3 regions of the Arthrobacter sp. CMU6 genome follow, and region 2 is predicted to be linked to each of the others. Evidence: riboswitches for the same ligand, from Rfam matches in the RefSeq annotation. Region 2 holds a riboswitch; each other region holds the start of a gene.
The links. A riboswitch is a leader RNA that binds a small molecule or an ion and turns the genes downstream of it on or off. The one in region 2 is predicted to bind cyclic di-AMP.

Region 1: it holds a riboswitch for cyclic di-AMP, as region 2 does, so the genes downstream of both, AC5RWD_RS19150 (C40 family peptidase) here and AC5RWD_RS00120 (M23 family metallopeptidase) in region 2, are expected to answer to the same signal.
Region 3: it holds a riboswitch for cyclic di-AMP, as region 2 does, so the genes downstream of both, AC5RWD_RS19055 (aggregation-promoting factor C-terminal-like domain-containing protein) here and AC5RWD_RS00120 (M23 family metallopeptidase) in region 2, are expected to answer to the same signal.

What each region holds. Positions count from the first base shown of each region.
Region 1 is NZ_JBNHFL010000032.1:1,470-9,279, forward strand. Features, by position in the region: gene AC5RWD_RS19135 (Re/Si-specific NAD(P)(+) transhydrogenase subunit alpha) at 1-234, shown strand, start outside; gene AC5RWD_RS19140 (NAD(P) transhydrogenase subunit alpha part 2) at 234-599, shown strand; gene AC5RWD_RS19145 (NAD(P)(+) transhydrogenase (Re/Si-specific) subunit beta) at 596-1,969, shown strand; cyclic di-AMP (ydaO/yuaA leader) riboswitch at 2,119-2,289, shown strand; gene AC5RWD_RS19150 (C40 family peptidase) at 2,293-3,174, shown strand; gene AC5RWD_RS19155 (ArgP/LysG family DNA-binding transcriptional regulator) at 3,266-4,171, opposite strand; gene AC5RWD_RS19160 (LysE/ArgO family amino acid transporter) at 4,241-4,846, shown strand; gene pdxR (MocR-like pyridoxine biosynthesis transcription factor PdxR) at 4,859-6,298, opposite strand; gene AC5RWD_RS19170 (dihydrodipicolinate synthase family protein) at 6,371-7,270, shown strand; gene AC5RWD_RS19175 (MFS transporter) at 7,282-7,810, shown strand, end outside.
Region 2 is NZ_JBNHFL010000001.1:21,847-29,656, forward strand. Features, by position in the region: gene serC (phosphoserine transaminase) at 1-204, opposite strand, end outside; gene AC5RWD_RS00115 (iron-dependent transcriptional repressor DtxR) at 553-1,248, shown strand; cyclic di-AMP (ydaO/yuaA leader) riboswitch at 1,392-1,633, shown strand; gene AC5RWD_RS00120 (M23 family metallopeptidase) at 1,645-2,469, shown strand; cyclic di-AMP (ydaO/yuaA leader) riboswitch at 2,607-2,776, shown strand; gene AC5RWD_RS00125 (C40 family peptidase) at 2,829-3,539, shown strand; gene AC5RWD_RS00130 (NlpC/P60 family protein) at 3,640-4,428, shown strand; gene AC5RWD_RS00135 (HNH endonuclease) at 4,650-5,150, shown strand; gene mobA (molybdenum cofactor guanylyltransferase) at 5,186-5,779, shown strand; gene AC5RWD_RS00145 (DUF6457 domain-containing protein) at 5,816-6,163, shown strand; gene AC5RWD_RS00150 (molybdopterin molybdotransferase MoeA) at 6,160-7,707, shown strand; gene fdhD (formate dehydrogenase accessory sulfurtransferase FdhD) at 7,754-7,810, shown strand, end outside.
Region 3 is NZ_JBNHFL010000031.1:43,683-51,492, reverse strand. Features, by position in the region: gene AC5RWD_RS19080 (winged helix-turn-helix domain-containing protein) at 35-910, opposite strand; gene AC5RWD_RS19075 (hypothetical protein) at 1,227-1,430, opposite strand; gene AC5RWD_RS19070 (hypothetical protein) at 1,528-1,953, opposite strand; gene AC5RWD_RS19065 (response regulator transcription factor) at 2,011-2,751, shown strand; gene AC5RWD_RS19060 (sensor histidine kinase) at 2,755-4,368, shown strand; cyclic di-AMP (ydaO/yuaA leader) riboswitch at 4,463-4,626, shown strand; gene AC5RWD_RS19055 (aggregation-promoting factor C-terminal-like domain-containing protein) at 4,632-5,540, shown strand; gene AC5RWD_RS19050 (mannosyltransferase YkcB-related protein) at 6,370-6,582, shown strand; gene AC5RWD_RS19045 (HAD-IA family hydrolase) at 6,650-7,330, opposite strand; gene AC5RWD_RS19040 (VOC family protein) at 7,377-7,754, opposite strand.

The sequences.
Region 1 (7,810 bases), on a different contig from region 2:
GGTGCCTGCCTGACGCACGACGGCGTGGTGCGGCACCCGCCAACAGCCGACGCACTCGCGGCGCTCGCCGGAAACGACGCGCCGGGCAGCGCACAGGAGGGCGCGCCAGACGGCGGGCAGGACAACGCGCCGGGCGGCACAGAGGAAGATGCTGCCAATGAGGCAGACAGCGACCTTGCAGACCAGATGGCGAATGACCCGGTGAAGGCGTCGGAAAACGAAGGGGTGGTCTGATGGACGGCATCAGCCTGCTGACGATCACAGTGCTTGCGGTGTTTGTCGGCTTCGAAGTGGTGTCGAAGGTCTCCAGCACGCTGCACACGCCGCTGATGTCCGGCGCGAATGCGATCCACGGGATCATCCTGGTGGGCGCCATCATCGTCGCCGGCCAGGCGACGCACCCCTGGGTCCTTGCGGTGGCGCTGTTGGCGGTGGTTCTTGCGACGGCGAACCTGGTGGGCGGCTTCGTCGTGACGGACCGCATGCTTGAGATGTTCCGCGGCCGCAAGCCGGAGAGGCCGGTCAAGCCGGTGACGGGAGCTCCAGGGCAGAGCGTCCCGCAGAGTGAGACCCCGGAGAATACGGAGGCCACGCGGTGACCCTCCTCGACCCCAACGTCACCGCCCTGCTCTACCTCGCGGCCGCCGTCTTCTTCATCCTGGCGCTGAAGGGCCTGAATTCCCCGCGAACTGCCCGCCGCGGCAACCTCATCGGCGCCTTCGGTGCGCTGGTCGCCGTCGTGACGGTCTTTTTCTCAACCCGGCTGGACAACGTTCCCCTGATCCTCGGCGCCATCGCCGTCGGTTCCGGTGTGGCCGCCCCCGTGGCCCGGCGCGTCAAGATGACCCAGATGCCCCAGCTCGTCGCCCTCTTCAACGGGGTGGGCGGCGGCGCCGCCGGCCTCGTGGCGCTGCTGGAACTGCCGCATGCGGAGAATGCCTGGGTGCGCGTCGCCGTCGTTTTCACCCTGCTGGTGGGGGCGGTGTCCTTCGCCGGCTCAGCCGTGACGTTCGCGAAGCTGCAGGAGCTCATGACCACCCGGCCCGTGGTGTTTCCCGGCCTGCCGGTGCTCATGGGGGCGGTACTGCTGGCAGCCGTCGGTGCGGCGGCCGCCGTTGTGATGGGCGGCTCGCTCGTCCTGGCGCTGCTGCTCCTGCTGCTGGGCCTGGTGGCAGGCGTGCTGCTGGTGCTGCCGGTGGGCGGCGCCGACGTGCCGATCGTCATATCGCTGCTCAACGCGTTCACCGGCCTCGCCGTTGCCGCATCCGGGCTGGTGCTGGGCAACGTGCTGCTGGTGGTGGCGGGCACGCTGGTGGGGGCGTCAGGCACCATCCTCACCCGGGCGATGGCCGCGGCCATGGGCCGCAGCGTGGCCGGCATCCTGTTCGGCGCGTTCAAGGGAGGTTCGACGGCGGGATCCACCGCCGTGAGCGACCGTCCGGTCCGTTCGTCCAGCCCTGAGGACGTGGCAGTGCTGCTGGGCTACGCGCAGCGGGTGATCATCGTGCCGGGCTACGGGCTGGCCGTCGCGCAGGGACAGCACACAGCGGCAGAGCTGGCCCAGGCCCTGGAATCCCGGGGAATCCGGGTGGACTTCGCCATCCACCCCGTGGCGGGACGCATGCCGGGGCACATGAACGTACTCCTCGCCGAGGCCAATGTGCCCTACGAATCGCTCAAGGAAATGGGCGAGATCAACTCCGAGTTCCGCACCGCCGACGTCGCGTTGGTGGTGGGCGCGAACGACGTCGTCAACCCCGCCGCCAAGACCACCGCCGGTTCGCCCATCTACGGGATGCCGATCCTCGAGGTGGCGGACGCGCGTCAGGTGGTGTTCCTCAAACGCTCCATGCGGCCCGGGTTCGCCGGGATTGAGAACGACCTCATGTTTGAGCCCCAGACCACGCTGCTGTTCGGCGACGCGAAGGAGTCCCTGACGAAGGTGCTTGGCGCGGTGAAGGCCCTGTAGGGTGCTGGCTCTGCACCCCTTTCCTGCACTTTTCAGGAACGGTGCCGTTACCTAAATGTGACTTTGGTGCGTGGATGCGATAACCTCGGCCGGTGCCTTGGTTCCAATCAGGGCATTCCCGGGCAGAATGCCGAGCCCTGCCGCTGACCGGGATCCGTTCGCTATAACCGACAGGCAGGGACGGGGGAACCACCTTAGTACCGGCCTTGCGCGTCAAGGCCTTGGGGTTAAGTCCAGCGCTGCGCCTATTTGGCGGGCAGGACCGGGTGACTCCCATCCGAACCCGACAGCTCACCCCGCAGGCATGGGAGAGGCAATCCACCATGTCACGTAAGTCCACATCCGCGCGCCATCGCGCTACCCCCACGACGTCCATCGCCCTGCAGGGCCTGTCGTATTCCCTGAAGTCCAACGCTGCGTCGGTTGCCAAGCCGGCGGCTGCCGCCGCCGTCGCTTCCGGTCTCCTCTTCGGCGCCGGGGCACCCGCCCACGCAGGTGCCTACGCACCCGAGACGCCGGCTGGTCCGGCCGCTACCGCCCAGTCCGTCGCCAGCCAGGCGATCGCTGCCCCTGCCGCACCGGCAGTCCCGGCCCCGGCTGTTGCCGGTGCCTCGCACACCGTCGAGCCCGGCGACACCCTTGGTGCCATCGCAGCACGCCACGGTGTCAGCCTCGATGCACTTCTCGCAGAGAACGGCCTGTCCCTGGCTTCGGTTATTTACCCCGGCGACCAGATCTTCATCCCGGGGCCGGGCGCAGCCGCAGCTCCCGCGGTACCTGCGGCTCCGGCAGCACCCGCCGCGCCGGCAGCTCCTGCCGCGCCGACCGGCATGGGAATCTACAACGCCTCCGCGTCGATCACGCCGGCAGCATCAGCCGCTCCGGCAGCCAGCGGCGTGGGTGCAGCCATTGTGGCTTCGGCCCGGGCGCAGCTCGGTGCCACCCAGGACTGCACCATCCTGGTGGAACAGGCTCTGCGGTCCGTCGGCAAGTCCGTCGGCGATCTCGCGCCTGCGCAGTTCCACCAGTACGGCACTCCGGTTTCCGCCCCTCAGCCCGGCGACCTGATGATCAGCGCCGGACACGTCGGTGTCTACATCGGCGGCGGTCAGGCCATCAGCAGCGGCATGAACGGTGTCAACGAGACCATCGTGCACCCGGCCTCCTGGCTCACCGGCTCCACCTACGTGCGGGTGAACGCGTAACAACGGGAAAACTCCACACAGCAGCGGCGGGTGCATCGGCACCCGCCGCTGCTGCGTTTGGCGGCTTTCGCAGCACCGCGGGCCGCAGTGCCTAATTTGGGTGCGGCGGCAGTGTTTGGGCGGCGCGGACGACGGCGTCAGTCACCTCTTCAAGGCCCGGTGACTCCAGCGTCCACACCTGCCAGTAGAGCCCAAGGTCCTCGCTCCACGAGGGGTCGAGCTCCACGAGAGAGTGTTCCGGGTCCTGCTGGTCCGGCACCATGCCCCAGCCAAGGCCCGCGTGGACCGATTCGACGTACTGGACTGAATCAGGAATGAAGAGCTGCGGGGGTGTGGCGTCCGGCGCGATGCGGGCGAGGACAGCGAGCTGGTGGGTGTCCTTCCGGTCGTACTGCATGACGGGCGCTGCGGCGAGGGCCTCCGGGGTGGGGCCGTCGGGGAACCAGCGGGCCACGAACTCGCGCGACGCCTTGGCCCGGTACACCATGGTGCCCAGCGGCCGGATGGTGCATCCCTGCACCGGCCGGGGATCCGCGGTGATGGCGCCAACGGCATCGCCCGACCGCAGGAGGTCGGCCGTGGCGTGCTCGTCGTCGCGCAGCAACTCAAGGGCAACGCGGCCGCCGCGCGCAATTTCCCGGTAGGCCGCCGGCAGCCAGGTGGCGATGGAGTCCGCGTTGGCCACGATGGGAACCCGCAGCCGTTCGGCATGAGGCTGCCCGCCGTCGTCCCCCTCCGCGCGCCCCGTCCCCCGCAGGGCAAGGACCGCCTCGTCGGCGAGGAGCAGGAGCTGCCGCGCGGAACGGAGCAGCTGCTCGCCCGCCGGCGTAGGCCGGACCGGCTTGAGGCGCCGCACCAGAACGCTTCCCACGGAGCGTTCGAGTGCCTTGATCCGCTGGCTCACGGCTGAGGGGGTGAGCCGCAGTTCCCCCGCAGCGGCGTCGAAGGTCTCGTGGTCGACGACGGCGGCAAGCGCCCTGAGCTGATCCAGTTCCATGAAGATATTCTAATGGAACTATAGAAAAAGTGAATTGCTTTTCAGATTTCCGGCTCGTACCTTCGAAGAATGCTTTCCTTTCTGACCGGCCTCGGAGCTGGCCTCAGCCTCATCGTCGCCATCGGAGCGCAGAACGCATTTGTCCTGCGCCAGGGCCTCAAGCGCGAGGCCGTACTTCCGGTGGTCCTGGTGTGCCTCGCCAGCGATGCTGTCCTGATCCTGGCCGGGGTCGCCGGGATCGGCGCGCTCATCCAAGGCGCACCGGTGCTCCTCGCCGTCGTGCGGTGGTTCGGCGTCGCATTCCTTCTCGCGTACGGGGTTTTCGCCGCGCGGCGGGCAGTGCGGCCCGGGGCGCTCAAAGCGGTTGATTCCCCCGGCCGCGGAACCGTCTGGTCAGCTGTGCTCACCGCCGCCGCCATCACCTGGCTCAATCCCCACGTCTACCTCGACACGCTGGTGCTGCTGGGCTCGCTGGCCAACACCCACGGCGAACCAGGCAAGTGGCTGTTCGGGGCAGGGGCAGCCGCCGGCAGCGCACTCTGGTTTCCCCTCGTCGGCTACGGGGCACGCCGACTCAGCGGCTTTTTCGCGCGGCCGGTGTCGTGGCGCTTCCTCGACGGCGGTGTCGCCCTGCTCATGCTCACTCTGGCCGTCGTCCTCGCGACCGGACACTGACGCTCGCAACAGCTAAGGCGGGCCGCCGCCGATTCGATCCAGTAGCCCGGCGATGATGTCCAGCGCCCGGGCCAGCTGCAGATCGGTTGGCGCGCCATACCCGATGACCAGGCCGTTCTCCGGCGTCCGTTCTGCAAAATAGCTTGCCAGAGTCACCACCCGGACCCCCAGCCCCAGCGCTTCCCCGGCCAGGCGCTCGGCAGGAACATTAGCCTGGAGCCGGATGACGGCGTGCAGGCCGCCGTCCAGGGCCGCTAGCTGTACGTCTGTCCGGCCACCGAGGCGGTCGAGCAGCAGTTCACGGCGGTGGGCGTACTGGCGCCGTGCCCGGGCGATGTGCCGCGCGAGGCCTCCGCCGGCAATGTAGTTCGCCAAGGCAGACTGCATCACTCCGGGAACGGGCGTGCCGAGGTCAAGCCGCGCGTTCTTGAGGCGTTGCCCTGACGTGCCGCGCACCACGAGGTACCCGCATCGCAGCCACGGGCTCAGCGACTTGGAGAAGGTGCCCACCAAAACGACTTCGGCCGCGGAGGGCAGCGAGGCAAGGGCAGGCAGGGGCATCCTGCGGTGCCGGAACTCGCTGTCGTAGTCGTCCTCCAGGATGATCACGCGGTTGGCTTCGGCCCAGGCCAGCAGAGCCATCCGTTCCTTCACCGGCATCCGGCCGCCCAGGGGGTACTGGTGGCTGGGCGTCACCAGAATGGCGTCAGGATGGGGGCCGGGGGCCGCAAGCTGTGCCGCTTCCAGCCCGTCGTCGGAAACCGGAAGGGTTGCCACTGTGGCCCCGGCCGCGGAAAGCACGCGCCTGGCCGTGGGATAGCCGGGGTCCTCCATCAGGACGCGAGGCGGGCCGGCCGGGCAGCGGAGTGCTGCGACGATCAGCTGCAGGGCGTCACTGGTGCCCGCGGTGATGACGACGTCGTCAGCACTCACCGTCAGCCCGCGGGACGCGGCGAGGTGATCGGCCACGGCAGCGCGAAGGGCCGGGGTGCCAAGGGCGGCCGGAAGCTCAACCTCCACCGGCTCGGCCACGGCATTCCGCCAGGCGGCCCGCCAGTCGCGGTCACGGAACGGGGCGCCGGACGGCCGTCCGGGTGTGAGGTCGATCGTTGCGGTTTGCTCCATGCCTGATGCCGCCTGGGTGCCTTCGAACGCCATGCCGCGGCCGTCGGAGCGTACCGCCACACGGGTACCGCCGGAACCCCGGCTTTCCAGGTACCCCTCGCCAGCAAGCTGCTCGTAGGCGCGGACCACCACTCCGCGGGAGACGCCCAGTCCGGCGGCAAGGCGCCGCGACGCCGGGAGCGTGTGCTCCGGCCGCAGGGTCCCGTCCAGGATGGCTTCCCGCAGCCGGCCCACCAGTTGGGCGGCGAGCGGAACGCGGCTCTGGTGGTCAAGGACCAGCGGCAGTTCGGCTTCGATTTGGTCCTCCTGAATCGTGGATTCTTGGATCTATGCTAGGACCAATCCGGCTGTGAGCATGAAGGGAGAAACCAAAACTGACCTGAAGAGAGGACACCTTCCATGTTTGAAGGCCTTTGTGCGTTTCCCCTGACTCCGCTCGCTGGGGAGAGCGTCCACGAAGCCGCACTGGTGCGGCTGGTCGCCCGGTGCGCCGACGCGGGAGCGGACTCCATCGGTGTGCTGGGCTCGACGGGCATTTACACTTATCTGCTGCGCGAGGAACGCCGCCAGGTGGTGGAGGCGGCCGTTGAAGCCGCGCAGGGGACTCCCGTGGTGGCAGGTGTCGGTGCCCTGCGCACCCGTGACGTGCTGGACTGCGTCGACGATGCCCAGGCTGCGGGCGCCTCGGGCCTGCTGTTGGCGCCGGTGTCGTATCAGCGGTTGACCGAAGAAGAGGTCTACGGCCTCTACCGCGAGGTTTCGTCCGCATCCGATCTGCCGATCGCCGTCTACGACAACCCGGCCACCACGGGGTTCACCTTCTCGGATGAACTCCACGGCCGGATCGCTGAACTTCCCGGCATTGCGTCGATCAAGTTCCCGCCCCCTTCGCCGGGGCAGGCCCGCGGCCGCATCGCCCGGCTGCGGGCGGCAGTTCCTGGGGGCGTCACCCTGGGCATCAGCGGTGACTGGTCCGCAGCAGAGGCACTGCTCGCCGGTTGCGAGGTTTGGTATTCGGTCATCGCCGGGCTGTTTCCCAAAGCCGCCAGGGTGATCGTAGATCTTGCCCAGGCCCGCCAACCGTCCGGCCAGGGCGATCTGGCGCTGGAAGCATCTGCCGCGCTGGAGCCCGTGTGGGAGCTCTTCCGCGCGTACGGGAGCCTGCGGGTCGCTGCCACGATGGCCGAAGTGCTGGGCTTCGCGGAGGTGCCCTCCCTGCCCCGCCCACTGAAAAGCCTGGACGGTGAGGGCCGCAGCCGGGTCGAGGAAGCCCTGCGGCTCAGCGGCCTGGGCGCCTGAGCAGGTACGGCATGGGCAGCCTCGACCGCGGTACGGCGGAGCAGGAAGCACGGGTGGAGCAAGAAGCACGGGCGGAGCAGGACGGACAGGCGGATCAGGCAGCGCCGACGAAACAGGCCCCGGCCCGGGCCGGAGGATTGGGCCGCTACGTTGTGGCGGCGACGCTGGCACGCACGGCGGACGGCGGAGCCGTAGTTGCGATCGTACTCATGGTCACAGCAAGCGGGGCGCCGGGCTGGCTGGCCGGCCTGCTCGGTGCCTGCATCACGGCCCCGCACCTGCTGGGGCCGCTGATGGCACGGCGCCTGGATTCCTGCCGCGACGGCCGCGTCCTGATTGCTGGGGCATGCGTCGTCCATGGCGCTACCCTGGCGGCCGCGGTGCTGCTGTATCCGCTGACGTGGCCCGCGGTGACGGGTATTCTGCTGGTGCTGTCGGGGCTGGTCGGGCCGCTGCTGACCGGCGGCATCAGCAGCCGCCTTCCGGCGATCGCCCGCCCGGACCAGGCCAGCCAGCGCCGTGCCCAGGGCTGGGATGTGG
Region 2 (7,810 bases):
GGCACGGAAGAAGGTGCTGAGGCCTTCGCGCACGGAGCCCACGAGGTTCTTCACCGGGGCCTGGCGGTGGGACGTGCCAAGGAGTGTCGTGGCCACGGCGGAGAGTGCCTCGATCTGCTCCGGCCTGACCTTGGAGGGACCGGCGCCGAACCGTCCGTCCTTGGGCAGGAGGTTTGCGGGAATAGTGATGCTGGTGTCGCTCACAGTGGCTCCAATTTTCGGCATGGAAGTGCGGTTCGGCTGGGTCGGGGCGATGGCCGGCAGGCAACCTTGACCGCCACGAAGACCCTCCTTATTCTGCCCGAAGCGCGGATAGTGCAGGAACACGCACCCGTCATAGTCCAGTCATTGAGACAGTGCCCGCCGTCCCCGTGCCGCAGATTATCCGGACTAATTCAAAATAGGCTAAGCTGGCACTGGACGTACGGGCACATAGCCGGTGCTGCGCCGCCGTCGGACATGTGACCGCCGCTGCAGCCTGCCGGAACCCGGTGCGGCGGGCCCGCGGTACGGTGGGACGGACACAAAACTGTGCTCGAGGAGCTGAGCTGAATGACGGATCTGATCGACACCACGGAAATGTACCTTCGCACCATTCTGGAGCTGGAGGAAGAGAACATCGTGGCGCTTCGGGCACGCATCGCCGAACGCCTCCGCCACTCGGGCCCCACCGTTTCGCAGACCATCGGCCGAATGGAACGCGATGGCCTCGTTGTCGTCTCCGGTGACCGCCACCTTGAACTGACCGAAGTGGGCCGGAAACGCGCCACCGAGGTGATGCGCAAGCACCGGCTCGCCGAACGCCTCCTCGCCGACGTCATCGGCCTCGACTGGGCCTACGTTCATGACGAGGCCTGCCGGTGGGAGCATGTCATGAGCGAACGGGTAGAGCGCAGGATTTACGAATTGCTCGACCACCCCACCGAGTCGCCATACGGCAACCCGATCCCCGGCCTGGCAGCACTGGGCGGCCAGCCTGCCCGCCCCTTCTCGGACGGAGTGGTGAACCTGCTCGATGCTATGACCGGTTACGGCCTGGGATCCAAGGTCACCGTCAGCCGCCTGGCAGAACCCATCCAGGTGGAGCCGGAGCTGCTGCTCCAGCTGGATGAAGGCGGGATCCGGCCCGGCGCCGCCGTCTCGCTGGAGCGTGTGGGGGAGTACATCTCGGTCCGCGTGCCCGGCTTCGAAGGTGCCCTTGAGCTGCCGCCGGAAGTTGCTGCGCACGTGTTCGTACGCGTCGGCTAGTCGCCCACCAGGCGAAACACCGCAGCCTGTCTGACATCTGCAGGCAGGACGACCCACCACTTCTGCACAGTGTATATAACGGAATTATTACTGCGCCCGTTAATCGCCTATAGTTAAACGGCAACGCCGATACCAAAGCGTTACCTGATCTGGAGCCGAACCCTGCCAGCAGATCAGCAGCACGAGTCACCCACTGGCAGGGGCGGGGGAACCACAACCGGCTGTTTCTACAGCCTTGGGGTGAAGTCCGCAGCAGCGAGTCTCTTCCGCAGAAGGAACCCTCCGGGGATACCCCTGTGCCGGAATGGCTTGTTACGGCGGACCGGGTCCGAACTCTCTGACCCGAATCCGACAGCTAACTTCGCAGGCTATCCAGAGAGGAAGCAGTACTTGTCCATGCAGAATGCCCGGGGCCGCCGCCGCGCGTCCGGTCCCGCTCCGGAGCCGCGCCTCGCGGAGGCCATTGCCGCGGACCGCCCCCGGGACGCCCAGCGCGAAGCGCGCCGCCGCCGCCGGGGTCCGTTCCGGCAGGTTGCGGATTTTGCCTCGGCCAGTGGCGTTGGACAGAAAGCCGGCGTAGCCCTTGCGGCCACCGGCCTGCTGCTGACTGTTACTGTCCCCGCCACCAGCCCTGTCCTGGCAGCCGGAGAGCAACAGGGCGCGGCGTCCGCGTCCGCTGCCTCACCGGCCCAGCCCAAGGTCTCGGCTGAAGCGGCGGCGAAAATCGACTTCAGCCGCACATCCGTGTCCACCACCGGTGACCCCGACGGGAAGCTCAAGCAACTCCTGAGTGCCCAGTCGGCCGGCACCATCAGCCGTTCGGCCTCGGTGGGCACCCTGGGGGCGCCGCTGACCACGATGGTCAAGTCCTCGCCCTTCGGTTACCGGGTTAGCCCGATCACCGGCGGCGCCGGCGAGTTCCACCGCGGGCAGGACTTTGCCGCCCAGTGCGGCACCGAGGTGCTGGCCGCAGCCAGCGGCACGGTGACGTTCTCCGGGTGGCACCCGTACGGGGGAGGCAACCGCGTGGTGATCAATCACGGCAACGGCCTGGAGACCACGTACAACCACCTGTCGTCCTCCAGCGTCGAGGTTGGCCAGAAGGTCACCCGGGGCGAAATGATCGCCCTCAGCGGGACCACGGGCGCCTCCACCGGCTGCCACCTCCACTTCGAGGTGATGGTCAACGGCGACGTCGTTGATCCCACCGGCTGGCTTTAGGGCCAAGCCGAGTGAGCACTCTCATTCCTGTGACACGCCGTGACCTGAATGTGACATTCGCTCCGAACTGCTGTACCGTCTAAACCGCGTCAACTTTTCCGAAGTTGACGCTCTTGAGTGGATTGCCTAGCTCTGCCACCGCTCAAGGTCCGTTCGCATTACATCGTCTGGCAGGGGCGGGGGAACCAATTTTGGTCTTCGCAAGAAGGCCTTGGGGTTAAGTCGCAAAGCTTCCCAGGAAGCGGAGCGGCCGGGTGACTCCCATCCGAATCCGACAGCTCACCTCGCAGGCATTGGGAGAGGCTACCTTCGTGTCTTCACGCCACAATGCCGCGCGCCACCGCGCGCAAACGGTTCGTATGAACCCATTGGACTCCGTGTCCAAGGCGGTTAGCGCCAATGCCGGCACAGTAGGTCGCCAGGCAGCTGTCATCGCGGCTGCTTCAGGACTCATCCTGAGCGTTGGCATGCCTGCCAACGCAGCCGACGCCAACATTGGTGTTTCCGCCTCCTCGGAGACCGGATCCCAGGCTGCGCAGCTTGCTGTGACCGCCGCGCCCACCGCCACTGTCTCCTTCGAGCGTCCGGCCGTCACCACGGTGGCAGCCCCGGTCGCCGAAATCATCGCTCCCCAGTCGAACGATGAGAGCCAGACGGCCGATGCAGGCCAGGCCGGCAACGAGAGCGCAGGTGCGGCCTCGGCCGTCACCGCCAAGTCCACCGACGGTGCGGCCTCGGCCGCAGCTTCCGGGCTGGCTGCAATCGCGTACACCGGCATCGGCAGCCCCTACGTCTGGGGCGGCACCACCCCCAGCGGCTGGGACTGCTCCGGCTTTACCCAGTGGGTTTACGCTCAGGCAGGCATCAGCATTCCCCGCGTCAACGCGTGGAACGCCATGAAGCCCACCTCCACGCCTGCTCCCGGCGACCTGGTCATGCAGAACGGCGGCGCCCATGTGGGCATCTACGTCGGCAACGGCATGATGATCAGCGCGCTGAACCCCTCGCAGGGCACGCTCCTGCACGCGGTGTCCGCAACGGGCACGTCCGCTTTCTACACCCTTCGCTAAGAATCCGATTCGAGGCGGGCCGGCTTACCCCCAAGATGCCGGCGCGTCGATAACCCATGGCCTGCTACCGCGGTCCGTGGAACACGAAAGAGAGAAACTCATGACTACACGTGCGACCATTGCACGGCACCGCGCCGAGGTCACCAAGACCAACTCGCTGGCCGTCATTGCCAAAGCCGTCGGCGACAACGCAGGTGGCATGGGCCGCCAGGCCGCAGTTATCGCTGCTGCTTCCGGTCTTGTCCTGACCAGCGGCATCGCCGCCAACGCCGCTGAGACCAACGTTCAGCGTGAGTCCGCTGCAGCTTCCACGCTGGAAGTCCAGTCCGCTGCACCGTCCACCATCTCGGCCGCGTCCAGCATCGCCATCTCCTACGAGAAGCCTGCTGTTTCCACCACGCCGGCTCCCGTCGTCGAGGCCCCCAAGCCTGTTGTCAAGGTCCAGGAAGCCGCCCCCGCCGTTGAGGCTGCTCCGGTTGCCGACGCCGCACCGGCAGTCCAGGCCACCGCCGCCGTCGAGACCGCTGCCCCGGCAGCGCCGAAGACCACTGCCGCTAGCGGCAAGGGCGCTGCGATCGCTGCTGCTGCCTACGCGCAGCTGGGCGTCTCCCAGGACTGCACCGCCCTGGCCACCAACGCACTCGCCGCCGTGGGCATCCACTACCACGGCTGGCCGGCAGGCTACCTGTCCCTCGGACGCACCGTCAGCGCTGCTGAGGCTCGGCCGGGCGACCTCGCCTACTACCAGAACGGCGGCATGGGCCTGGCCCACATCGCTGTGTACGTCGGCAACGGCCAGGCCGTCCACGGCGGCTGGAACGGCGGAACCACCGCACTGTTCAGCGTGAACGTCGGCTCCGGCCCGGTCTTCATCCGCGTCGGCGGCTAAGACACCCAAGCCTTACAAAAGGACCCCCGCCAACTGGCGGGGGTCCTTTTTTGCCTTGCGCCCGGATGAATTTTTGGTGACACGCCATGACGATGCTTGTGTTCGATTCGCTCATCTGCCTAGTGAGTGTTTACTCTTATGGTGTCGATCCATAGCCCGGACATGCAGAGGGCAGCCGGCCCTCGCGCCTCTGCCGGGTGCGGCCGTGAAGAGGTATGTGCATGCGCACACTCGTTCTGAATGCTGGATATGAACCGCTGGCGGTAGTGACATTCCGCCGGGCGCTGGTCCTTGTGCTCACCGGAAAGGCAAGCGTGGTGGCCGAAGGCGACGATCCTGTCGTCGGGCCGCAGGACATCATGGGCCGTCCGTCCGTGATTCTCCTAAACCGCTACATCCGCCCCCGGTACAACATGATCACCGCGGTGAGCAGACGCGGTGTGCTTCGCCGCGACGGGCACCGGTGCGCCTACTGCGGCAAGGCAGCCCACACCATAGACCATGTCCAGCCGAAATCCCGGGGCGGTGCCGACTCTTGGGAGAACCTCGTGGCAGCCTGCCTCCGCTGCAACAACGTCAAGGGTGACCACACGCCCGCCGAAATGGGCTGGAAGCTCCGGTTCGATCCGGCTCCGCCCGTGGGCACCATGTGGCAGATCAAGGAACTGGAGAAGCCCACACCGGCGTGGGATCCGTTCCTGCTTCCGGAAAGGGCAGCCTGACACTGGTCTGAGCCTCCCGGCATTACGCTGGGTGTGTGGACTTTGACGCAATAATCCTGGCCGGCGGCCGCTCCTCGCGGCTGGGCGGCTCACCCAAGTCTGGCCTGGTGTTCGACGGCGCCACCCTCCTTGAGCGCTCCCTCGCGTCGGCCGCGGGTGCCCGGCACACTGTTGTGGTGGGACCTGACACGGCGGGCCTCCCCGGTGGTGTGCTCACCACGCGTGAGGATCCGCCGTTTGCAGGTCCGGCCGCGGCCATCGCCGCCGGCCTTGCCGCGCTCCGGGCTGAAAGCCCCGCGGACATGGTCCTGGTCCTCGCCTGCGACATGCCGCGCGTGGGTGTTGCCGTCCGCGCACTTGTGGACGCCCTCCCCGGGGCTGGTGCGGACGGCGTCATGGCGGCGTCGGACGACGGGCGGCGGCAGCCGCTGGCAGGTTTTTATAGCACAGCCGCGCTAGAACGTGCGGTGGAGGACGCCGCCGCACGCGACGCCCTGGTTCACGGGTCAGTCTTCGCCCTCCTTGCTAGTCTTGACGTGCAGGCTGTGGTTGTCCCCGCAGGCTCCACGGATGACGTGGACACGTGGGACGATGCGGCCGCGTTGGGAGTAGCTGTCCGGGAGCAATGACCCGCATTCCGGACCGCCGTGAATTTGGAGGCAGGCATGAAAAGCCAGGACGAGACGCTTGAGGAATGGTGCCGTCTGCTGCTGCGGGCCTTTGAGCTCGAAGATGTGGAGGTCGACATCAACGAGGTGTTGTCCGTCGCGGGAGTAGCTGCGCACTCCGTGGTGCGTCCGGCTGCACCCCTCACCACCTTCATAGCGGGGCTCGCCGTCGGCTTGCAATGCGCTTCGGGCCAGGCGCCTGCCGCCCACGCCATGCAAAGCGCCATGGACGTGGCCCGTGCGGTGGCCAAGGCCTACGCTGCCGATGAGGCGCAGGCTGTGGCAGGTTCCCCGGCCGCAGGCTCCGCCGGAACTTCGGCGCCCAGCGGGACCCCGGGGGAATGACAGCCTCGCCCGAGCACCGCTCCGACGACCCCCACTCCTCCACGGAGGCAGACCCCGCCGGGGACGGAACTGCTTCCGCCGTCAGCGGACCCGGTTCCGCCGCCGACCCCGCGCCCGATGTTCCACCCTCGACCGACGGCGAACCCGCGCCCGATGTTCAACCCGCCGCGGCGGGGGAGGCGGACGGTCACGGGGAGCCGCGGGAGCCGGACGCGCACGCCAAGCACCTGGCGCACACCTGGGAGGAGGCCCGGCAGGCCGCCTTCGACTGTGCCGCCCCGATACCGGCGGCACCCGTTCCCTTGCGCGACGCCGTGGGCCGGACGCTGGCGGCGGACATCACTGCCCGCCAGGACATGCCGCACTATGCGTCGTCCGCCATGGACGGCTGGGCCGTTAACGGAACAGGTCCGTGGATCCTGGCCGAACCGGGACAGCGTCTGGCACCGCATCAGGCGAGTGTGATCGTGACCGGCGGACTGATTCCGCCAGGCGCCAAGGCGGTGCTCCGCACCGAGAGCGGCGTGATCTCCACGGACGACGACGGGCTGCCTGTCCTGACGCTTGGCGGCGGCGCCCGGCCCGGCGAACCGAGGAACGGCCAGCACATCCGCAAGGCTGCAGAGGAGGCCGCTGCCCGGGACGTGCTGGTCAAGGCCGGCGTCGTGCTTAACCCCGCCCATGTGGCCCTCGCCGCCCTCGCCGGGTACGACGAGGTGGAGGTCCTGGGTAAACCCGTGGTGAAACTGCTGCTGACAGGCTCCGAAGTGGTGGAACAGGGAGTACCCGAGCCCGGGCGGGTGCGTGACACGTTCGGGCCACAGCTGGCCACGGTGGTGGAGATGCTCGGGGGCCTGTGCCGGGAACAGGTCCGCATCGGCGACGGTTACGCGGAATGGCTGCAGGGGCTCGAGGACACAGGCATAGCCGAGGCACAGAACTTGCCGGCCGACGTCGTCATCACCACCGGCGGGACCGGCCGTTCCGGCACCGACCACTTCAGGCGTGCCATCGCTGAACTGGGCGGGCGGCTCATCATTGACGGCGTGGCCATGCGGCCGGGGCACCCGGCCGTGCTCGCCGAACTGCCGGACGGGCGCTTCGTGCTGGGGCTGCCGGGCAACCCCCTGGCCGCCATGATGGCTCTGTCCACCGTGGGCGCGCCGCTTCTGGCCGCCCTCGGACACGGCCAGCTGCCGCCCGTCGGGGAAGTTCCCTCCGGGACCATGCTCGAACCCGACCCCGGCCGCACCCGGCTGATGCCTTTCCGGCTCCTCTACGGCATGGCATCGCCGGCGCAGCACACCGGGCCCGGCATGATGCGTGGACTGGCGTCCGCCGACGGCGTCCTGGTGGTGCCGCCGCATGGCGTGCAGCTCGGCGAGATGGTGGCGGCTTTCGCCCTGCCCTGGGGTCCGGACATTCCCGAGCCCAAGACCGCCGAACCCAAGCCCAAGAGCGCGGCGCGGAAGTCCTCCTCCCGCACGTCCGGCAAGCAGGCAGCCCAAAGCGGGCCCGTGGACTGGAGTGCCCTGCTCGACTGAGATGCGATGATGGAGGCATGAACAGCCACTCAGCGCGGAGTCTCGCATGGGCCGCGTAACGCAACGACGCAAGGTGCACCGCTACGTCCTGGACGGCTCGCCC
Region 3 (7,810 bases), on a different contig from region 2:
CCTGGCCGGGAAGCCAGCAATCGTGCTGAGGAGGCTAGATCGAGTACTCCGGAGCGGCCCAGACAACGACCTCAGGGTGCTCGTAGAAGCGGTAGCCCTGGCCGCGGACCGTGCGGACGGTGTTGGCGAGACGGCCGAGCTTGGAGCGGAGGCGCCGGATGTGGACGTCGATGGTGCGCTCGTTCGGCACTTCTTCGGCGTTGCGCCACAGGCCCTCGAGCAGTTCGTCGCGGCCCACGGTGCGGGTGCCGTTCTCCACGAGGTAGTTGAGCAGCTCGAATTCCTTGAATGTCAGGTTCAGGGACTCGCCGTCGAGGTGCACTTCGCGGCGGGCGAGGTCGATCAGGACACCGGAGGGACGGGGATCCTGGGCCGGCTGCACGCGGGCAGTCTCGGTGCGCTGCCGGGCATTGACGGTGGGGTCACCAAAGGTGGAACGGACCACGTCGAGCGCCGAACCAGGTGCGCTGGCCGGTGCGACGGCGACGGCGGCGTAGCTCTCGGCACCGGTCACCAGCGACTGGGCGTAGGCCCGGATCTCTTGGGCAAGCTTGGCTATCGAGGTGCCGGCGGCAGCCGCGGTTTCCTCGTCAATGCCCATGTACAGGACGAACCCGCGGGCGACGTTTTCGTTCGGCACCGGGCGGACCGGGGCGGTGGCAGCCGGGGCCACAAGAGGCGTGGGCGCGGTCAACGGCGCGGCTTCCTCAGCCGGCACGGCGCGCAGCTGGCCGTACGAATTGGGGTTGTAGCCCTGCGGTGCGTAGCCCGGGGCCGCGGGAACGGCATTGGCCTGGCCTGCGGGGGCGAAAGCGGGGCGGGCGCCGAATCCCTGGCGCAGTCCCTGCGCCTGGCCTGCCTTGTTGGCGTTACGGACGGAGATGTGGACGTATCCGGATGCAACTGACATGAATGCTTACCTCAATGTGAATGGCCGTCATCGCGGCTCGAATGCTTGGGTCCCCGCAATGATTCTGGGGAGGGGCGCCCTACGCTGGGCTGGGGGCGAATGCCTAAAAACTTCGTGGGGTGGTGAAAGTTAGGCGTGCATTCGACAACAGCGCATGTCGGCAGCAACGGGTGTGCTGGGCCAGTATTCTGCGGCTGCAGGTGCTGTTGAGTTCTTGTTCACATTTGAAAGTGTGCAACGTAACAATGAAAACTTGCAAGTAACAATGGACCGAACCGTCCGCATGCTGAGACAAACGGCTCTTTTGTGTGGTAAATCACAGTTTTGCAAGTGGCCATTTTTTTGATTTATTTTCCTGAACGGACGGTCGGAAAGCTGCCCCTACAGAATCTTCTTCGATTTTTCCAGAAATACGCGCTGAATATTCAATGACATCTGAATTGCCGGAAACCAGCAGCCCCGATACGCCGATTGTCCAGCTATGACGCAGGCGGGACGGAACTTTTTTGCCCAAGCGCACGTAGCGCCCGGGGTCAAATCCGCAGGACTGCGGCGTCAGCGCCAGGTTCGGCCAGGCGCTGCGCCCTCCAGCACTAAGCTGCGCCGTCCAGCACTGATCAGCTGGACTGGCTCGAGCCGCTGGTTCCCGCTTGCGCTGTAGTCCCGCTCACCTGCACGTTCTCCGCTGCGAAGGCCGAGCCATCCTTGCCGGCCACAATCCGCACAGTGGCCCCGGAAACGATGTCGGCCACTGTCAGGTCGCCGGTGGCTGACTGCTGCCGCCTCTGCAGCAGGTTGCTCACCACCGTTTCGTCGCTGAGTGTGTAGGTGCGCGTGATGCCCCAACCGGCGCCCGCGGCGCCGTCGGCGGGAGCCTGGGCGCCGCCGGCACCCCAGCCGGCGTACGGAGTGGCGGAGGCCGGAGAGTTCGCGGCCAGGAAGTTGGGGTCGCCGCCCGGGGCGGCTGGGTTCGGTGCGGCGGCGTGCGGTGCGGCACCTGAATGCGTACCTGGGCCCTTCCAGCTCGCTAGGCTGGGATTCACAGCCCGCGCACAGGGTTGCCAAAGCGGCGGCTAAACACCAGTACGGAGAGTTGTCACATGGCCACTTCGCACTCCATGACCAACAACCTTCCCCACTTGACCCACCCGGACGGCTCCCCTATCCGCGCCCTTGTGGTTGACGACGAGCCGAGCCTCTCCGAGCTCATGAGCATGGGCCTGCGCATGGCCGGCTGGTCGGTCGCCGTCGCTGCCGACGGCCCCGAGGCCGTAAAACTCTCCAAGGAGTTCCGCCCGGACGTGCTGGTGCTTGACGTGATGCTTCCCGGGTTCGACGGCGTCGAACTCCTGGGCAGGATCCGCGCCTTCGCGCCGGAAGTCCCGGCCCTCTTCCTCACCGCCAAGGACGCGGTGCAGGACCGCATCGTAGGTCTCGCCGCGGGCGGCGACGACTACGTCACCAAGCCGTTCAGCATGGAGGAAGTCCTGCTGCGCCTGCACCGGCTGGTCCAGCGCTCCGGCGTGGCCGCCATGGATTCCGCTGAGCTCGTGGTGGGCGACCTGGTCCTGAACCTCGACACCCGCGAAGTCACCCGCGCCGGCGACGAGCTGCAACTGACCGCCACCCAGTTTGAACTGCTGCGCTATCTCGTGGAGAACCCCAAGCGTGTGGTCAGCAAGGCGCAGATCCTGGACCGGGTGTGGAACTACGACTTTGGAGGCCAGGCCAACATCGTCGAACTGTACATCTCGTACCTCCGCAAGAAGGTGGATGCCGTGCATCCGCCGATGATCCACACGGTCCGCGGCGCGGGCTACGTCATCAAACCGGCAGAGTAGGCCGTGGCAAACCTTTCCGTGGCAGTCCGTTCCCAGCGCCGAAGCTGGCTGAAGCCGGGTACCTGGCATCTGCGCACCCGCCTGGTCCTGGTGGCCATGGCGCTACTGGTGGCGATCTGCGGAGCCATCGGCCTGTTCAGCTACGCCTCGATGGACTCGTTCCTTACCCAGCAGCTGGACAAGCAGCTCACGGAGGCGGCCCGCCGGTCAAGCGACTTCGGCCGGCCGCCGTTGGCAAATCCCGACACCAGGCCCGACCCCCTGGGCGCCCGCGGCCAGCGCGTCGGCACGGTAACGGCCAGGATCGAAGACGGCACAGTCATCAGCGCCGGTTTCATTACCCCCGACGCCACGGTCGCCTCGCTGTCTGCGGACGACGACCAGGTTCTCCTGGAGCTCCGCCGCGACGGCGTACCGATCGAACGCACACTGTCCTCCGGCACCTACCGGCTGGTGGCGGCACAGGCGCCCTACGGGGATGTCATCGTCACCGGGCTGCCCCTGGCGGAAAAGCAAAACACCCTGACATCGCTCGTGTGGACCATCACGATAGTCTCGCTGGGCGGACTCGTGCTGATCGGCCTGGCGGGGACGGTGCTCATCCGCCGCACCATGAAACCGCTGGAACAGCTCTCCGAGGTGGCCACCCAGGTCTCGCGCCTGCCGCTGGACGCCGGCGAGGTGGCACTTGCCGTCCGCGTCCCGCCGTCGAACGCCCATCCCGGAACGGAAGTGGGCAGCGTGGGGCACGCCCTGAACCAGATGCTGGACAACGTCTCCAACGCGCTGGAAGCGCGGCAGGAGAGCGAAATGAAGGTGCGGCAGTTCGTGGCGGACGCCTCCCACGAGCTCCGGACACCGCTCACCGCCATCCGCGGCTACACCGAGCTGATGCGCATGACCGAAAAGTTCACCCCGGACGGCCAGCGGTCCCTTGCGCGCGTGCAGAGCCAGTCAGAGCGCATGACCGCCCTGGTGGAGGACCTCCTGCTGCTCGCCCGGCTCGATGAGGGACAGCCGCTCAAGCTCAGCGACGTTGACCTCACGCAGCTCGTCATCGAGACGGTCAGCGACGAAAAAGTCATGGCACCGGACCGGGCGTGGCACCTCGACCTTCCGGAGGAACCTGTGACAGTCCGGGGCGACGCCTCACAGCTGCACCAGGTCCTCGTGAACCTGGTCTCCAACGCCCGCAAGCACACGCCGTCCGGCACCACTGTGACCACCGGGGTGATGCGGTCCGCCGACGGCAGCGCGGTGATTTCAGTCACAGACGATGGCGCCGGCATCCCGCCCGAATTCGTGGACAAGGTGTTCGCGCGCTTCGCCCGCGCAGACGCGTCGCGGGCGACGCCGGTGCAGCCGCCCCTGACGCCGGCAGGCACCGCGGCGAAGGATTCTGCGGCCGATGGCCAAAGCGCCGGAACGGCCCTGCGTACCGCGGCAGCACAGGGAGAACGGGGGGTTGCCTCGGCGGAGGGAACCAGTGGCCTGGGCCTGTCCATTGTGCAGTCCATCGTGGAGGCGCACGGCGGCACGGTGGAGGTCACGTCCCGGCCCGGTCGGACGGAATTTGCTGTCCGGCTGCCCATGCAAGGCGCCGCGCCGGCGTCATGATGTCCGTTACCTAAATGTGACTTAATCAAAAGCCTCCTGTACGGTCGATAACGTGCGGCCGCCACTAGAGTCGCATGTCCGGATTGACGCCCAGCTCTGCCGCTTCCCGGATTCCGCTAGATCAGGCAGAGGCGGGGGAACCAGAGTCCCGGGCTTTCCGCATTAGCCCTTGGGGTGAAGCCGACACGTGCATTTTCCGTGCGGCCGGATGACCTCATCCGAACCCGACAGCTAACTCCGCAGGTGTTGAGAGGCAATCCACCATGTCTGAATTTAAGCCACAGGTGCGCCCTGAGCGCGCCTCGCATAAGTCTGGCCGCACGATTTCCCGGCACCGCGCCGACGATGCCCAGCCTAAGACTGCATTTGGCCGTTTCGCTGCTGGCCTTCCGTCCTTCGGGCGCCGGGCAGCCGTCCTGACCACCGCCGCCGCCGTACTCGTTGGCGTCGGCGCCGCAGGCCAGGCGGCAGACCAGGCCGCGCCGTCCGCGTCTTACACCTCCGCGTCTTACACATCCGCGGCCACGGCTGACGCGGGGCAGACGCTGAGCTTCGATAAAACGCTGATTTCCGCCCTCCCGGCCCCGTCCGCGGCGTCCATCGCTCCGCAGTCCGCCGACAAGGAGGCCACGGCCAAGGCTGCTGCGGCAAACAAGGCCGCCGCTGCCAAGGCGGCCGCTGCGAAGGCCGCCGCTGCCAAGACTGCCGCCACCAAGGCCGCTGCCGCACAGGCTGCCGCCGCGAAGGCCGCAGCTGCACAGGCTGCCGCCACCAAAGCCGCAGCCGCCAAGGCTGCCATCACCAAGGCCGCCGCTGCCAAGGCTGCCGCTGCCAAGGCCAGGGCCGCTGCGCCCGTGGCCCTGAACGATCCCGCCGGAGCCCAGGCCTACGCGGCCAGCAAGCTGGGGTCCTTCGGCTGGTCCGCCGACCAGATGCAGTGCCTGAAGCGGCTCTGGACCAAGGAATCGGAGTGGCGCACCACGGCCACGAACGCCAGCAGCGGTGCCTATGGCATCGTCCAGTCTCTGCCCGCCGAGAAGATGGCGAGCGCCGGGGCGGACTACCGCACCAACTACCGCACTCAGATCAACTGGGGCCTGGACTACATCAAGGAACGCTACGGCTCCCCGTGCGGTGCGCTGAACTTCCACCTCGCCAACAACTGGTACTGACCGGTTGCCGCGGCCGAACCGGTTGACGCCGCGCATTTCTGCACCGCTCTAGGGTGTCCGGTATACGGGCGAGAGGCCCCGGATCCACCAGGATCCGGGGCCTTTCTGCTGTCCCCGCCATGCCCGCGGGGCCAAAGTGGCGCAGAAATGCGAACTCCACAGCCCCCGCACAGCTTCGCCCCAAAAGCCTCATAACAGCGGAACGAGTGCGGGAACGTATCGCGCAAGTAGGCGTGCAACCGGCGCAGGCACTCCTCCAGGTCGCGTTCCTCGTTGTAGACCGGGATGGTCACGTCCAGGACCGGTACCGCGGCGGCGGTATCGATGGGGAGCCTGGTCCACAGCGGCGCACTGCCGGGAGGCACGACGCCGCACCGGCGGGTGCGGCTGTGGTCCGGAGGCCTGGTCAGTGATGGTTATGCATCCAACAGTGGCCGCCGCCGCGTGTGCCTGATGAGGGTCTGCGCCGGGGCGTGTCCGTGTGCTGGTCTTCGCGTTGTTGGCCGTGATTCTGCTTTTGCCCCCGCTCGCACCCGGCGCCGGACCCGGCAGGGCTCCACGGCGTACGCCGGCGCTGCCGCGGTTGCGGCGGCGCTCGCCGCGCCGCTGGCCTGCTCCCTCACCACCGCGGCGACCACCCATTCCGGCGCGATCGTCAGTGCCGGACCGTCCGCGACCGGAGCCCGCGGCAACCTCGCCGGACTGGGCAACTTCGGCCGCCAGGGCACTCCCGCCGGACCGGGTATCCTAGCGAATCCGGGCGCCCTGGCGAATCCGGGCACGGTTAATTCCGGCGTCCGGTTACCAGCTTGCCGCCGAACTGCCGGTCATGGCCGTCGGAGGCTTCAACGGGACCGATCCCGCCCCCACGCTGGAGGAGTTCCAGCAGCTCGTGGCGGACGGCAGGATCCATTACTTCATCGGCGGAAGCATGATGCAGGGTGAAACCGGGTCCGACGCGGCGGTGCGGATCTCGGAGTGGGTGGCGGCCAGCTTCCAGGCCCAAACCATCGGCGGCGCCACCGTGTACGACTTGTCCTGACGGGAACATGCTTTTGGACCCATGCCGTTGGCCCAGGGACAGCTGGCCCAGCGACAGGTCAGGCGCGCTACAGCCGCAGCGAGATAGCCGGGCGCCCGTCCTCACCGGTCTCCACGGACGCGGAAACGGCAGTGTAGTCCGGAATGTGCAGCACGCCGTCGGGAAGGACGCCGGTGTTCGGGCCCACCGCTACGGTCCGGATGCCGGCCGCAACTCCTGCCGCGATGCCGGCGGGAGCGTCCTCGAACACCACCGCCTCCGAGGGGTCGGCCCCCAGCAGGGACGCCCCGAGCAGGTAACCCTCCGGATGCGGCTTGCCGCGGGAGACGTTCTCGGAGGTGACAACCGCCGCCGGCATCGCCACCCCGGCCGCCGCCATCCGGACGGTGGCGAGGTCGCGGGACGCCGAGGTCACCAGTGCCACGGCGCCGGCCGGCAGGGAGTCGAGCAGCTGCAGGGCACCCCGCACCGCGACGATGCCGTCGGTCTCGGTCAGCTCCATGTGTCCCAGCTCGGCGGCCAGGGCGTGGATGTCGGCACCCTCGGGAGCGAAGCGGCGGACGGTATCCAGCGCCCGCACTCCGTGGGAGGTGCGGAGGATTTCCGCGATATCAAGGCCGTAGCGTCCGGCAAATTCTGTCCACACGCGCTCCACGATGGCCGTGGAATCCACCAGGGTGCCGTCCATGTCGAACAGGACGGCACGGGCTGTCAGCGTGATGGTGGCGGAGTCGGCAGGAAGGCTCATGGCTTCCATCCTGCCTCATCCGGTCTGCAGGCGCGCCCTTTGTGACTCAGCCGTTCGGCCGGTTGGGGAGGTACTGCACCGCCCACTTGTTGCCGTCCGGGTCGGCGAAGTAGACGAAGTGGCCCCAGTCCTGGACGTCCACGTCACTCACGTCCACGCCGTTCGCCTTGAGCTGGTCGTGGGCGGCGTTGATGTCGCTCACCACCAGCTGGAGGCTGGGTGCCGTGCCCGGAGGAGCATCGTTGAGGCCCTCCCCAATGGCGATCGAGCAGCCCGAACCAGGCGGGGTCAGCTGGACGAAGCGAATGCCATCCATGGGCCGCTCGTCATAGTCGGCGTTGAAACCGACCTTGTTGACGTAGAAGTCCTTGGCGCGGTCCACGTCGGACACGGGTACGAAGACGAGTTCAAGTTTCCAGTCCATGGTGCACAGGCTAGCCGGGGCGCCCTGCGCTCCGGAAGGCCTCCGCCGGTGAACTT